Regions from separate parts of the Pelotomaculum sp. FP genome, predicted to be linked through region 1. Evidence: riboswitches for the same ligand, from Rfam matches in the RefSeq annotation. Region 1 holds a riboswitch; each other region holds the start of a gene.
What was found. A riboswitch is a leader RNA that binds a small molecule or an ion and turns the genes downstream of it on or off. The one in region 1 is predicted to bind molybdenum cofactor.

Region 1 (5,144 bases):
GCATTTAAAAAATCGCTACTGTTATTTCCACCTATCGCATAGATCTTCCCATTAACTGCCGCCGCTGACAACAACCACCTTGGTGTAGGCATACTTGCTTTTACCACCCAGGTATTTGTTGCCGGGTCATATTCCTCTACTGTATTTAACTTGCCGTTATAATTACTGCCGCCTATTGCATATATCTTCCCATTTACTGCTGCAGCAGCTAGCCCTCTCCTTGGTGTTGGCATAGCTGCTTTTGTAGTCCAGGTATTTGTCGCAGGATCGTATTCTTCTACTGTATTTAAATAGCCGCTACTGCCTTCGCCGCCTATGGCATATAACTTCCCGTTTACCTCTGCTGCTGCCAAAAAAAATCTTGGCGTAGGCATACTCGCCTTAATATTCCAGAGCTCTCCGGAGTACAGGCTGTATTCGCCAGCGGTCTGATAAAGTGTATCCGAGACGGTAGGATTGCCATAAACAAACTCTTTATCTATGGTTTCGCCATATACTGAATCAGTGACTGAAATGTCCCCGTATACTGATTCACTGACTGATATGTCGTTATTATCATCGCTGATTAGCGTTTCACTCTTTTCCAAAATGGTAGTTGATGCCGCACTGCCGCAGTTAATTTTGTTTCCATCGCTTACTTGATTGATCAGACCGGGTAGTTTATCGGAGGTCTGTATTATGATCTGTTTGAGCTCCTCCGCAACGGCATTTTTGCACGCGCCCAGTATCAGCGCGGCCTCGCCCGACACAAAGGCGGCTGACTGGGATGTCCCGCTGCTCATACCATGCCTGTCGCCGGGTGTGGCGCTGACAATATTCTCACCCGGAGCTGCGACATCTACCGATGTCTGACCATAGTTGGAATAACCTGATAAATTTCCGTCTTTGTTGATGGAGGCGACTGTGATAATGTTATTCTCGCCGTATGACGCCGGGTAAACCGGACTGGTGTCGATATCGGCATTGCTGTTGCCTGCCGCGCATACGAAGAGCATGGTGGAATTTGCAATGGCTTCTTTTAAGGCCGGGTTGTCGAAGCTTGTCCCCCAGCTGCAGTTTGCTATTTTTGCGCCTTTTTTTTCGGCGTATTCAATGGCTTCAATGATGTCGCTGGTATAGGCTGTACCGTTATTAAATACTTTCAACGGCAATATCTTTGCTTCAGGCGCTGCCCCGGCAATGATACCTGCAAGATGCGTCCCGTGCCATTCATCGTATTCCTGGCCATGCATGTGCACTTGGCTGTTATCGTCACTGAAGTTCCAGCCGTTTATGTCGTCGATGTAGCCGTTGCCGTCGTCATCGGTCCCATTGCCGGGTGTTTCGGTTTGGTTTGTCCAAATTCTCTGCGATAAATCCTTATGGGTGATGTCTATTCCTGTATCAAATATGGCGACTATGGCTCCCTCTCCCTGAGATTTTCCCCAGGCGGCTTTTATATTGACATCAGCCATGTTCACCGGCGTTCCGGCATCGGCTGTATTTTTCCGCGCTTCTTTTTTTGCTTGGTAGGTTGTTAGCCATTGTTCTACCATCGGGTCATTGGGTGGAAGTCCTTGCAGGAATTCCGGCAAGTTTTCTTCTCCCGGCCGGGCGCTAGCTTGTCCAGCTTGATAGTCTGGACTCCCATCCTGTTGCACTGCATCAGTTATGTCCTGCTCGTTTTGCTGTGCATCTATTTCCGCATCCAGCGATGCTGCCGTCAGCTTATAATCAGGCTGAATGTATTCAATTTCGCTTTCTGCATTTTTACTTTTTACTTTCGCTATGAAATCTTCTTTCCTCATCTTTGTTTTTGTCGTTATGACATTAAAGCTTTTAAACTTGCTGTTGTTGATATTTCTTATTTCTTTCAAATCTTGACCTAAAAAAACGGCCAGGCCGCCCTTGCTTTTGGCGCTTTTGTATTTAACGATAAAGCGGTCGGTTTTATACTCGTTCAGCTCTAACGGCCAAAGAGGGTCAAACTGCATCTGTGTGTAAACTTCATCTGCAACGCCTTGGTCTAAACTGCCATTCTCCCCGTCCCTGCCGGCATATACATCTTCTTGTATGCTTGGAGCGCCGGTTTCATTGCTTTTTTGGTTCTTTTCATTTATGCCGTTATAATTTGCATTGACCGATAACGGCAGAGACGTTGTTGTAAGAGTTAGAGACAGTGCCAGAAACAAAGAAAGAACCATCTTCATTGCTGCTTTTTTCAACTCTTCTCCCCCTAGAAATAATATTAGTAGACCACATGCTTTTTTGAGTAATGAACCCTATATCGCATTAATAAAACCCTGCTTTGGAGCCGTTAGACACCTCCGCCGGCTGTATTGCGCTTTTTCGATGCCACTAAAGCGATGCTTTTGGAATAAAGAATAAGCCCTTCATTGTGAAATAAATTGCAATGAAGGGCTTTATAAACCCCAACATATACTATCCTTTCCACAATGGGAGGCACGACCGTTTCCGGTATGCACCCTGCCGGTCAAGTTACCATAGCCAACATGGCCATAGGTAAAATGACTTCGGATAATGTTTATCATTTGGGCGTTATAAAACAATCTGTCACTATTAATGGTAATAACAGACATATTAAATTGCAAGAGCAAATAATGTTACAATTTGTCATTTAAGCCAATGGCTTACTAATAAGAACTGCCGGCATTGTTGCCGGCTAAATGGGAGCAGTCGTTGAAAAGCGTAAGAATTCCGTACTCCCAACCGGTGAAGTCAAGGATACTCAAAGACCCGTTATGAAGTCCCAGCCGCCAGTATTTACCCAAATCCATTTCCAGAACGCTGCCCACGATGCTTCTGATTGGACCCCCGTGGGACACTACCGCTATCCGGCCGTCGCTGTGCCGCGCTATAATCTCCTTGATGGCGTTAACGGACCTTTCAATCAATTCATTGTAGGTTTCACCGCCCGGGATCCTGATTGAAAACGGGTTTTCCCACCATTGTTCTATTTCACCGGCAAAAAGCTCTTTTATTTCTGCAATGGTTAACCCTTCCCAGGCTCCAAAATTCAGCTCTCTTAGTGCGGGGACAGTCACAATGGACATGCCGTGCCGGCTGGAGATAATTGTTGCTGTTTCACGCGCTCTGACCAGGTCGCTGGCATAAAACGCGTCAAGCTTCAGTGCCGCCAGCCGTTTACCCAGGCTAACCGCCTGCCGGCGGCCACGCTCCGACAACGGTATGTCGGTCACTCCCTGGAACTTCATGGTGTTATTCCACTCTGTTTCCCCATGTCTGATTAAGTACACACGGCAGCTCATTTATTCTCTCCCTGTACTATTGCTTTAAGAGCCAGCAACAGCTTCTCGTTTTCCGGGCGAGTTTTTACTGCCAGTCGCAAAAAACGACCGGCCAGCCCGTTAAAATCAGAGCATTCCCTGACCAGCACCCCCTGCCTGCCCAGCAGTTCGGTTAATTCAAATGAAGTGAACCCACTGCCGGCAACATCTGCCAGGATAAAATTAGCGGCTGCGGGCAGTGGTTGAACACCGGGCAGTGAGGCAAGCTGTCCGAAAAGAAATTTCTTTTCACAGTTTACTATTCGGCAGGTATCCCGCATGTGTTGGTAATCCATCAAGCCGGCTACGCCGGCAACCTGGGCCAGTACATTAACATTCCAGGGGTCCCTGGCGGCGCTCATGCGGGACAGCAGCTCCCCGGGCCCGGCTATCGCCCCCAAGCGCAGACCGGGGATGCCAAAGAATTTGGTCATGGAGTAAAGGACCGCCAGGTTGGGTTGTTGTCCGGCCATTTTGATAACAGAAAAAAACTCCCGCCTGGGGACAAAATCCATAAACGCTTCATCTATGAGGACCATAACACCGTGCAAACACGCTTTTTCAAGAATGGTCAGGATTGTTTTGCGGCCGGTTAACCGCCCGGTGGGGTTATTGGGGTTGCACAGAAAAAGGAGGTCTGCGTCAGGCAATGAGGCGATGATCTCGTCAACCGGAAGCCTGAAGCCGTTTTCTTCGGACATGGGCAGTTCAAGCACTTCGCCCCCCTGGCACAAAACCGCAAGGGCATATTCGCAAAAAGTCGGTACCGGGATAAGCGCCCTCCTGCACCTCAGTACGCGGACCAGCAGGTAAACCAGTTCAGCTGCCCCGTTACCCATCAGCAGCCTTTCTTCTTTTATCCCCAGATATTTTGCCAGTTCAGACTTAAGTTCAGTACAGTCCGGATCCGGGTAAGCGGAAATCAGGTCAAGGTTTTTCGATATGGCTGAAAGCGCCTTGCGGGAGGGCCCAAGGGGATTGATATTGGCGCTGAAATCCGTAATATCTTTGACCGGCAGACCGTACTTACGGGCGGCTTTATTCAGGTTTCCGCCGTGTGTGTGTTCCAGAGGCAACTTGCATGACTCCTTTCAAAATGAAACAAGCGCCTGTATATTGGCAGCTAGAAAACAGAATGAAAGCCGCAGGTCCACCGGAGTATGGGGTAAACCGCCAGGAGCAGGACCACCTCAAGCAGTTCATTGATAAACCCGTAGGTGTCACCGGTTAACCCGCCCAACTCCTTGACAATCTTTTTGCCTGCCACCCAGGCGGCAAAAGCCGCCAGCGCCACCAGCCAGGCCCCCTGCAGCCCTAGAATCAATGCGACCGCAACAGCGGTAATAATGGTTGAGCCTGCCAGCTCCCTGCTGCCTGACTGTACGGCATAAACTTTTCCGAGCCCATCCGGTCTGGCATAAGGAAAGGCTATAACAGCAATGGACATGCCCCACCTGCTTATCGCAGGAAGGACCAGCAGGACTTTAAATAAAACACCGTCCGGAAGCTCGAGCAAGAGGTTGTATTTCAATAACAGCAGGCATATTACTCCGATAACGCCAAAAGCTCCTACCCTGCTGTCCCGCATAATCTCAAGCTTTCTTTCCCGCGGCCGCCCGCTAAAAAGGCCGTCGACACTGTCCATAAAGCCGTCCAGGTGCATGCCGCCGGTCAGGACAACCATACCAACGACAATCAGCGCAGCCTTGATCCCCGCAGGGAATAAAAATCCTGCCGCCCATGCCAGAGAGGCCAACAGGACTCCTAAAAACAATCCCACGGCAGGGAAATAAAGGGTGGACCGGCCGCAAGCTTTTTCGTCAAAATCTACATTTGGCAGGGGCAGTCTTGTTAACT
Region 2 (5,144 bases), on a different contig from region 1:
CCAGGCTGAAGAGCTTGGCATATTGGGTGAGAACATCCTGGATTCTGGCTTCAACTTCCATATTAGAATCAAGGCCGGCGCCGGCGCCTTCGTCTGCGGCGAAGAAACCGCCCTTTTGAATTCCATCGAGGGTAAGCGCGGGATGCCGCGTGTCCGCCCGCCTTTCCCTGCCAATTCGGGTTTGTGGGAGAAGCCGACCTGTCTTAACAACGTGGAATCTTACGCCAACGTACCCTTCATCCTCAGGAACGGCGCCGAATGGTACGCGGCCATGGGTACCGAGAAGAGCAAGGGCAGTAAAGTATTTTGCCTGACCGGTAAAGTAAACAACACTGGTTTGTGCGAAGTTCCCATGGGCATTACCTTAAGAGAAGTTATCTTTAACATTGCCGGCGGTATCCAGGGCGGCGGGACGTTCAAGGCTGTGCAAAGCGGCGGGCCTTCCGGCGGCTGTCTGCCCACATCAAAACTGGACCTTAAGATTGATTATGAATCGCTGACAGAAGCAGGTTCCATGATGGGTTCCGGCGGTCTGGTGGTCATGGACGAAACCACCTGTATGGTTGACGTGGCCAAGTTCTTCTTGAATTTTACCCAGAACGAGTCCTGCGGCAAATGTACCCCGTGCCGCGAGGGGACCAAAAGGATGCTTGAGATCCTGCATAGAATCTGCGACGGTCAAGGTGTTATGGAGGACCTCGATACCCTGGATCGGCTGTCCACTGTGATTACAAAATCAGCATTATGCGGGCTTGGACAAACCTGCGCGAACCCGATTATAAGTACCCTGAGATACTTCCGTGATGAATATGTGGCGCACATCGTCGATAAACGTTGCCCGGCCGGAGTCTGCGCGGCCCTCTTGGTCTATACAATCATTCCGGAGAAATGCACAGGCTGCGGCGCATGCTTGAGAGCCTGTCCGGCCTCGGCCATCACCGGCGAGAAGAAACAGCCCCACTCAATCGATCCGGCTGCCTGTATCAAGTGCGGCGCCTGCATTAACAAGTGTAAATTTGACGCCATAGTCAAAGCGTAAGGGAGGGGGAAAATTGGCTAACGTAACCCTTACCATCAATGGCAAAGAAGTGACTGTCCCGGCTGGGACCAGGGTACTGGACGCGGCCAGGGAAGCCGGTTTCTTTATTCCCACCTTCTGTCATGACCCGGAAATCCCGGGTTATGGTGGTTGCCGCATATGTGTTGTTAATGTTAAAGGAGCACGTTCGTTGATGGCTTCCTGCGTTACGGAAGCTACCAACGGCATGGTGGTTGAGACGGAGTCACCCGATGTAGTGGAAGCACGCAAGACCATTCTCGAACTCTTGCTGGCCAACCATCCCATGGACTGCCTGACCTGTGACAAAAACGGAGACTGCCGGCTGCAGGACTATGCTTACCGCTACGGCGTCGGGCAGTCGAGCTTTAAGGGTGAGAAGCACAGCTATCCTCTTGACAATTCAAACCCGTATATCACCCGGGATTTGAATAAGTGCATCCTGTGCGGCAGGTGTGTGCGCACCTGCGCCCAGGTGGAGGACCGCCAGGTCATAGACTTTGCCTACCGCGGCTTCCAGACCAAGGTGGCGCCGGCCATGGATACCAGTCTGGCTGAATCCATTTGCGTATCCTGCGCCCGCTGCGTGGCGGTGTGCCCGGTTGGGGCGCTTACCTACACCAACCTGGCCGGTAAAGGCCGGACCTATGAAATTGCGAAAAAACAGGTTACCTGTTCGTTCTGTGAGTCCGGCTGCCAATTTGATCTCAACTATAAGGGCGACAAGGTTATCGGTGTGACTGCAAAAGCGCCGGGGCAAGGGCGACCGCTCTGCCTTAAAGGACGGCTCGGTATGGAGCTGCGTTACAGCGACCAGCCGCTTGCTCCAATGCTCAAGAAAGACGGAGAGTTTGTTGAAGTATCCTGGCCGGAAGCACTGGAGCTGGAAGATGTACTAGCCAAGCTCAAAGAGCTGGAGAAATAAAGATTAACTGCTTAACTCTATAAATGAACTCCGAGCCATACTATCTAAACCAACAGGGCATGATAGCTGGCCGATAGGGTTCAGTGGGAAACTGCTGCGCCTCCCGCAATTTGGAAAGGAGTGAAGTTCTTAAAGGGAGGTTATTAATGGTGGCAACAGTTACGCTTACCATAGACGGTGTCCAGGTCACGGTGCCGAAAGGTTCCACGGTCCTGGAAGCCGCAGAGAGTGTGGGTATCTTCATCCCCACCTTCTGCCATGACCCGGAACTCAGCAAACCTGGCGCCTGCCGTATTTGCGTGGTGGAAATACCAGGCGCCCGCAACCTGCCGGCCTCCTGTGTGACCGAGGCCACCGAGGGCATGGTTGTATACACCGCCTCAGAGGCGGTATTAGAAGCGCGCAAGACCAACCTGGAACTCCTGTTGGCCAACCATCCCGAGGACTGCCTTACCTGTAACAAGAACGGTGAGTGCAAGCTGCAGGATTACGCCTACTATTATGGGGTCAAGGCCGGCGCTTTCCCGGGGGAAAAACACAGCTACCCGATCGAAGATGACAACCCGTTTATCGTGCGGGATATGAACAAGTGCATCCTGTGCGGCAAGTGCGTCCGGATGTGCCAGGAAATTCAGGGCAATAACGTAATCGACTTTGCTTTCCGCGGTTTTAATGCCATTGTCACCCCTGCCATGGGCTCGACCTATAGCGACACGGATCTATCCAACTGTGTCTTTTGCGGCAACTGCGTATCAGTTTGCCCGGTCGGCGCCCTAAGCGAAAAAGGGATGCTCGGCAAAGCCCGCAAGTGGGAAATAGAAAAAGTAACCACGACCTGTCCTTACTGCGGTGTAGGCTGCTCTTTCGACCTTAATGTCAAGGACGGTAAGGTTATCGGGGTCACCTCAACCGAAGGTGATGTCAATGGGCGCGCCCTGTGCGTCAAAGGCCGCTTCGGTTACGGGTTTATCAACCACCCGGACCGTCTGAAGAAGCCTCTGATTAAGAAGGACGGTAAGTTTGAGGAAGCTACCTGGGATGAAGCTATCGCTTTGGTGAACAAGAAGTTTGGCGCGGTTAAGGACAGCTACGGTCCGGAAGCCATTGCCATCCTTTCCTCCGCCCGCTGCACCAACGAAGAAAACTATTTAATGAACAAACTGGCGCGCGCAGCGCTCGGTACCAACAGTATCGATCACTGCGCCCGTCTCTGACACGCTCCTACTGTCGCCGGTCTGGCGGCAGCATTTGGAAGCGGCGCTATGACCAACAGCATCCAGGAAATTGCCGATGCTGACTTTATCCTTACCACCGGGACCAATACCACCGAAGGACACCCCGTCATCGGCATACAGGTCAAAAAAGCCTTACGAAAAGGGGCCACCCTGGCTGTGGTTGACCCCCGTAAGACTGAAATAGCCGGTTTGGCCAATTACCACCTGCAGATTAATTCCGGCTCCGACATAGCTCTGTTAAACGGCCTGGCCAACGTGATTATTGCCGAGGATCTCTGGAACAAGCAATTTGTAACAGAGCGCACCGAGGATTTTGAAGCGCTAAGAGAAACAGTTGCCAAGTACACGCCCGACTATGTTGCGGAAATAACCGGCGTGCCGGCAGAAACCATCAAGGAAGTAGCCAGAGGCTACGCCAAGGCTAAAAACGCCACTATTCTCTACACCATGGGTCTGACCCAGCATATCTGTGGTACGCACAACGTCTTTGCCGTGGCCAACCTGACCATGCTCTGCGGCCAGATCGGCAAGGAGTCCAGCGGGGTTAACCCGTTGCGCGGCCAGAACAACGTCCAGGGCGCCTGCGACATGGGCGCGCTGCCGGCCTTCTTCCCCGCCTACCAGCCGGTGGCTCTTGAGGCGAACCGGACCAAGTTCTCGTCCGCCTGGGGTGTTGACGAGCTCCCGTCCAAGCCGGGCTTAACTGTCGGTGAAATTATCGACGAAGCAGGTAAATCTGTAAAAGCTATCTACATCATGGGCGAGAACCCGGTCCTGTCGGATCCTGACGCCAACCATGCCGCGCACAACCTGGAGTCGCTTGATTTCCTGGTAGTGCAGGACATCTTCCTGACTGAGACGGCGCAGCTGGCCGATGTGGTCCTGCCCGCGGCAAGCTTTGCCGAGAAGGACGGCACCTTCAGCAATACCGAGCGGCGTGTCCAGCGCGTACGCAAGGCAGTCGAGCCGCCGGGAGAGGCCAAGCCCGACTGGGAAATTATCTGCATGGTTTCTAATGCGCTTGGATATCCCATGAATTACGGCTCAGCCAGTGAGATTATGGAAGAGATAGCCAAAGTCACCCCGTCCTACGGCGGCATCAACTACGCCAGGCTGGAACAGGGCAGCCTGCAGTGGCCCTGCCCGACACCCGAGCACCCCGGCACCAAGTTCCTCCACGCCGGCAAATTCGGTCGCGGGCTGGGCAAGTTCCACCCGGTGGAGTATATTCCGCCCAACGAAATGCCCGATGAGGAGTACCCGCTCATCCTCAGCACCGGACGCAGGAGATACCACTACCACACCGGTACCATGACCCAGCGGACCGGCGCCCTGGAGGTATTCTACCCGACGGAATACCTTGAGATTAACTGCATTGACGCTGCCAAGCTGGGGATCGCGGAAGGCGACAAGGTCAAGGTTACCTCCCGCCGCGGTGAAGTGGAACTGGCTGCCAAAATTACTGAAATTGTAATGCCGGGTATGGTGTTTACCTCGTTCCAATACCCGGATGTGCCGATCAACAAGTTAACCAACGCGGCGCGCGACCCGATCTCCAAGATTCCCGAATACAAGGTCTGCGCGGTGAAGGTAGAGAAGGCAAGTTAAGTATTACTTGAAGAAACCGGCTCCCATATAATACGGGAGCCGGTTTCTTTTTAGATTTAGAGATCTCATAGTGTGTTTGGCGGTAAACAATGTTTGAAGTTAGCAATTGTTCTGCTAATAGTAACTGTTGAAGGAAATATTCTTTCTTTCAGAATGGTTAAATGTAATAATATGTCGATAAACAAACTTTTAACTTAGGAGGAGAAAAAATGATTAGAATTCCGGTTGAATCAAGTAATTTAGCATCAGTAGGATATGAGAGTGAAACATTAACTCTTGAAATCGAGTTTATTAAGAGTGGTATTTACCAGTATTTTGG
Region 3 (5,144 bases), on a different contig from region 1:
GATGGCAGGCGCGTCTTCGGCAACGATCACCTGGCCGTTGGAGAGCTCGAGGTGGTAATTTTCATTGACCAAATTCAGCTTGGCTACATCTGCGGGGGTTAGCGTATACCCGTCTGCGGCTGTGATATTGGTTGCTGTACCCGCAGAAACAGTATCAGCCGACAACAAAATGTTAATAGAGCTGCTCAAAGGGCCCGCAATTTTAATAGTATAGTAATTGTTAGCAACTACAATATTACCCGTAACATTAACGTTACTGTTGACGATAAGATTTGCTAGCCTGTTACCCGTGGCGGTACCATCTAGGGAAATAGCAGGCCCATAAGTATTTATCAGCGTAGTATTTGCGCCTAAGGTTAGTGTCGTCTCCCGACCCACCTCAATAATTCCTTTAGTTGTGGAATTTACGGCTGGAGACTGGTTTTCAATGATTATATCCGACAAAGAAAGCGAACCCGTCAAAACATTAACTGCACTCTTAGGTGAATTCGTAGGAGTGAAGCTATTATCTACAACGAACTTCGAATTATTATATCCCGACAATGACCAAGCTTCTGCACCACTGATTCTTAAATATTTAGTGCCGTTCAACGCGATATTGTCCCCGTCGTTAATAAGGGCTTTTGCGGCACTGAAGGAACCTACAGGGTCTGATTGCGTTCCTTCGGTTCCGTTTCCACTATATTGCAGGTATACGGTATTACCCGCCGCCCTAACGGCGGCGGGTAATACCAAGCATACCAAAACAATCAGTATTGCGCAGGATGTTATTGTTTGTTTTGCTTTATGCATATTCACTTTCCAATTATCCTTTCTTTATTCCAGCCAAATTTCTTCATAACCTTCATTGTATTCAAAACTGTGTCCACCCCCGTAATAGGTGAAATAGCCAGTCAAATCCTGGGTGACTCCCGTTGCTACAACTGTGCCACTGCTAGTGTCAGCGCAGTTGACTTTCAAGGAACTGGCGGGGACATACGTAGCGAAATTACCTGCATTTCCGACGGTGATACTCCTACCGGAATCAAGAAAGATATAATCGCCGGTACCGAAGGAAATGGCGGAGGTCGGCGAAATCGTGAGTGTACCGCCAGAGGACGGGCCGGTGCTCAATACAGCAATGCCGTTGCCGCCCAGGACGGAAGTATTGCCGGAGACCGTACCGCCGTTCATGGTAACGGAGCCGGTAAGTACACGGATGGCGGCGCCCTTGTTCATGGTTTTGTTGTTTTGCAGGGTCACGCCGGAACCGATGGTTACGCTGCCGCCTTCAACATTGATCAATGAAGCGTTGCCGGTGGTGGTCGAGTTGCCGTCGAGGGTGATAGTGCCCAGCGTCAACGAGCCGCTTTGAACGTCAAACAACGGGCCGTCATATACATAGCTGCGCGCAATCGTTTTGCCGCTGAGGCCTGATCCATAACTGTTGTAATCGCTGACAGGGATAGCGCTTTGAACACAGAGGTATGATTCGTAGACCGCTGCCGAGACTGCCGTTTCGAAGGAATTATACGGATTTGCAAAGGAACCGTCGCCACCGGCGGGAGCAGCGCTGTTATAATACACGGCTGAGCCGGCATAGGCGCTGTCGCTGCCGGTGCGCGAGGCGCCTGTCGGATAAGTGGAGAGGTCGGCCGGCGCAGTCGCGGGGAAAGTAAGGGCAGGATAGCTGCCGGACGTGCAGGTGAAGGCGTTGTCAAGATCTTCACTCCAGGGAGGTTCTTGGTTGATGTAATAGGAGATGTAGTAACCATTATATTGGGCCGTACTTTGCAATTGAGCGGCGCTCAGGTCATCCACATTGGTGGCGCTGTAGCTGGTTAATTGGCCGACATTGGTTATGGTGTCGATCCAGAAACAATTGTCCATTGACGTGGCGGATTCGGGCACACAGAGGGCGCCGTCGTAGTTAGGATTAGACGAGGCGTTTGCAAGAGAGCCACGATTGAGGCAATTGGCCATTTTGGCGTCGGCCGTTCCGTAACTGCTCAAAATGCCGACGATGCCGCCCATGCGGATGCCGTCAGCACCGATTGGGGCGCTAACCTGGGCATTGTTGAGGCAATTGCTGACATAAGCCTCGCAATAGCCAATGACGCCGCCACAGAAGGATTTATACGCGGTGCTGGCGCTGGTGACGGCACCCGTGTTCTGACAGTTGTCAACGTAAATCCTGCCGGATGCATTGGGGCAATAGGCGCCTCCGATGACGCCGCCCAGACGCTTGTTAGCCGATACGGTTTCAGTGTTTTGGCAGTATTGGACGAGAACCGGCGTGCCGCTGGTCTGCGTATTCTCAACAATACCAATGACGCCGCCAACATTAGAGGCATTAGAGGCGCTAATTGACACATCGCTTGTGCAGCAGACAACGCTGCTGTTGGTGTAGCCGATGACGCCGCCGATGGCGTTAATGCTGCTGGATGTGCTGATGGAACCTTCCACCGTCAGATTGCCGACGATGCCGCCGTTCACATACCCGAACAGTCCAACGCCGCTGGTGCTGGCGCTGGTAATGCTCAAACCGCTGATGGTATGGCCCCGTCCGTCAAAGACACCCGAGAAATACATTGTTCCGCTGGGGACGCCGGTGGTGCCGTTCCAACCACCAATTGGCGTCCAAGCGCCGGAGAGGGTGATGTCATTCGCCAGATAGAACGTACTGCCCGCGTAGTTTGTGCTGTTGTTGACATTAGTAGCCAGTGTGGCAAGGTCTGATGCCGAGTCGATGATGTATTCGCCCTGGGTGGTTTGGCCGGTGTAGTTTACGGCAGTTTCATAACTTGCCGATGCGCTCATAGGCAGGGCGAGGCATAACAGCAAAGCCAGGGACAACAATAGTAATAAAGAACGTTTCTTATTCATTGTTTTAGCTCCTTTCTTAATTTTTTTATTATTGTTTGCGAACCGTATCAGGTAACCATTCAAGTTTCAACTACCCTCCTTTTCCGCTCCTTCCAATACGGGAGGCATGGCCGTTTCCCGCCATACCCCGGCTCAGCGCCATGGCTCGCACTTTAGGCGGCTGAGTTTCAGAGCCATTTTTATTTTAAAAACCGCGGCGGTCTTAAACTCAGGATTAATCCAATGATGTAGACGATACCCCCTTTGCAATGCTCCTGATATGGCTTTCCTTGCCAATCACGGTAGGCGTGGCTGTTTCCGGCCATACCCTTTGTGGGCGGCTTTTACCGCCGGACCCGCTGTCATCGCTTGCCGCCTTAGGCTCTGCGGGCTTCGGAGCACTGGTCCGATGTTGGGGAACTTATCTTAAACCTGTTCATCCTGTCAGCCTGTCCGGCGGGACAAAAACGAACACCGGGTTTTCCGGATATATTTACCTGGGCAGATTACAACGGGCGCTTTTTTTGTTGGGGCATGGCCAGCTGTGAAATTATGCTTGACATGATGATGGAACAACCGGTCAACCAGAAGATATTTTGAAGGGATATGCTACATCAGAAGAGGAGGAATTCTTGCATGAACAAGCGACAGATAGCATTCAAATAAAACTTGTAAGTTTATCCAGCTCTATTTTACAACAGAATTAATTCTGTTACAATGTCTAAACTCAACAAAAATTAACAAAACATATGTTGATTTTTTTGTATATACTTACAAAAAACAATAAAACATTATATAACATTATGTAACATAACATTATTAAAGGCGGCCAAAAATTTACCTCAAACAACCTACGAAGTAATATTACCTATTTCGCTGAATTTTACGGTTATGTACGTGAGTCTACCTGGGGGCTGTGCAAAATTCCGTAATACCGGGTCAATGAAACCACAAATACCCTACATAGCCTGCTTTCTTCCGATCCGTTTCATGCGCCGGCGGCGATAACGATTATTACTTGTTGCCTGACTTGCCCTGAAAAACAAAAAAAAACGCGTTCTCCGCACTTCAAAGAAACGATCTCCGGATTTCCCGGAAAGAAGCGTACCCGCCGGACTGAAATACAAACAGGTCATGTTTCCCCAGCAGCATCCAAGACAGCTTCCTGATGAAAAAGTGCAAAAAGTCAGCGCTTTATTGAGATAAGGATTATCGGGTTCAATTTACTCTACGTATGTGATTTGTATACCCTTCTCTTTGGAAAGGGTACTGGCCAGGCTGGCCATATTTATTAAATTATCAACAGCAGTAGTAAGATAAGAGTCTGATGTACCGACCCTATGTCCTCTTGCTATACCGGCAACAATGGTTATCGGTACTCCACGCTCTTTTGTTGATACTTCTATTTTGTTAATTATCTTAATGGCCCATTCTCTAGAGCATTCAATATCTTCCGTGGTAACCGCCATAAATTCATCACCGGCATAACGCCCGGGAAAGTAAACACCATTTTCCGTACTTTCCGAAAGTAATCTTCCTATAATCTTCAGGCAGGTGTCTCCCCTGACGTGACCGTATTTTTTATTGATATCTCCGAAATTATTGATATCGAAGAAGATAATTGTTGCTTCCTTCCCATATTTAATAATATTTTCCACAAGGTACCTTAAATAAATTGTTTTTTTAAGGCCGGTTAACGTATCTTCATGCTTACTTGCCTCAGTCAGAAGGGTTTTTTTAGTGACAATCCCTACTAGTTTGCCGTTCTCTATTACAGGCAACCTTTCAACCTTTTTTTCTTCTATTAGATTAATTGCATCCCAAAGTGAAGTGTTTGGACAAATACATACCGGATTTTTGGACATAGCGTCTGCCACAATACGGTTCATATGAGAACGCCGGGTATCTCTTGAGGTAATAATTCCACACAGTTTACCGTCCTCCAAAACCGGAAGTCCGCCAACACAGTTTTTTTCCATTAATAAGACGGCTTGTGCGACACTGTCCAGAATATCAACCGTAATGACAGGGGTCCTCATATAATTAGAAATGCCGGACATCAGAGTTCCACCTCTAGATTAATTGCAAGTACAATGTCAACATGCGCTTTTAATAAAGTCGTTTCAGATGCGACCTTATTTGCTTCACCTAAAATAATATCCAGTAATCTTTCATTACTGATCATTCTTGATAGTGACTTGCGGACAACTACCGCTTCCAGAGGCCCTTCTTCAATAATATTTATTTCGTACTGACCAGGACACATTAAATCTACCGTTCTCTTTACAGCTTCCGGGCCT

Region 2: linked by a shared signal. The riboswitch ahead of fdhF (formate dehydrogenase subunit alpha) and the one ahead of Psfp_RS06160 (S8 family serine peptidase) in region 1 are both predicted to bind molybdenum cofactor.
Region 3: linked by a shared signal. The riboswitch ahead of Psfp_RS19635 (hypothetical protein) and the one ahead of Psfp_RS06160 (S8 family serine peptidase) in region 1 are both predicted to bind molybdenum cofactor.

The regions. Positions count from the first base shown of each region.
Region 1 is NZ_QFGB01000010.1:87,909-93,052, reverse strand. It holds gene Psfp_RS06160 (S8 family serine peptidase) at 1-2,204, opposite strand, end outside; molybdenum cofactor riboswitch at 2,408-2,531, opposite strand; gene cobC (alpha-ribazole phosphatase) at 2,634-3,269, opposite strand; gene cobD (threonine-phosphate decarboxylase CobD) at 3,266-4,363, opposite strand; gene cobS (adenosylcobinamide-GDP ribazoletransferase) at 4,411-5,144, opposite strand, start outside.
Region 2 is NZ_QFGB01000028.1:32,821-37,964, forward strand. It holds gene nuoF (NADH-quinone oxidoreductase subunit NuoF) at 1-1,039, shown strand, start outside; gene Psfp_RS12155 (2Fe-2S iron-sulfur cluster-binding protein) at 1,053-1,982, shown strand; molybdenum cofactor riboswitch at 1,999-2,119, shown strand; gene fdhF (formate dehydrogenase subunit alpha) at 2,132-4,825, shown strand; gene Psfp_RS12165 (KTSC domain-containing protein) at 5,035-5,144, shown strand, end outside.
Region 3 is NZ_QFGB01000083.1:1,508-6,651, forward strand. It holds partial or broken gene Psfp_RS19630 (hemoblobin-interacting domain-containing protein) at 1-444, opposite strand, end outside; gene Psfp_RS21890 (hypothetical protein) at 428-841, shown strand; gene Psfp_RS19635 (hypothetical protein) at 817-2,928, opposite strand; molybdenum cofactor riboswitch at 2,936-3,050, opposite strand; gene Psfp_RS19640 (hypothetical protein) at 3,135-3,392, shown strand; gene Psfp_RS19645 (GGDEF domain-containing protein) at 4,068-4,904, opposite strand; gene Psfp_RS19650 (hypothetical protein) at 4,904-5,144, opposite strand, start outside.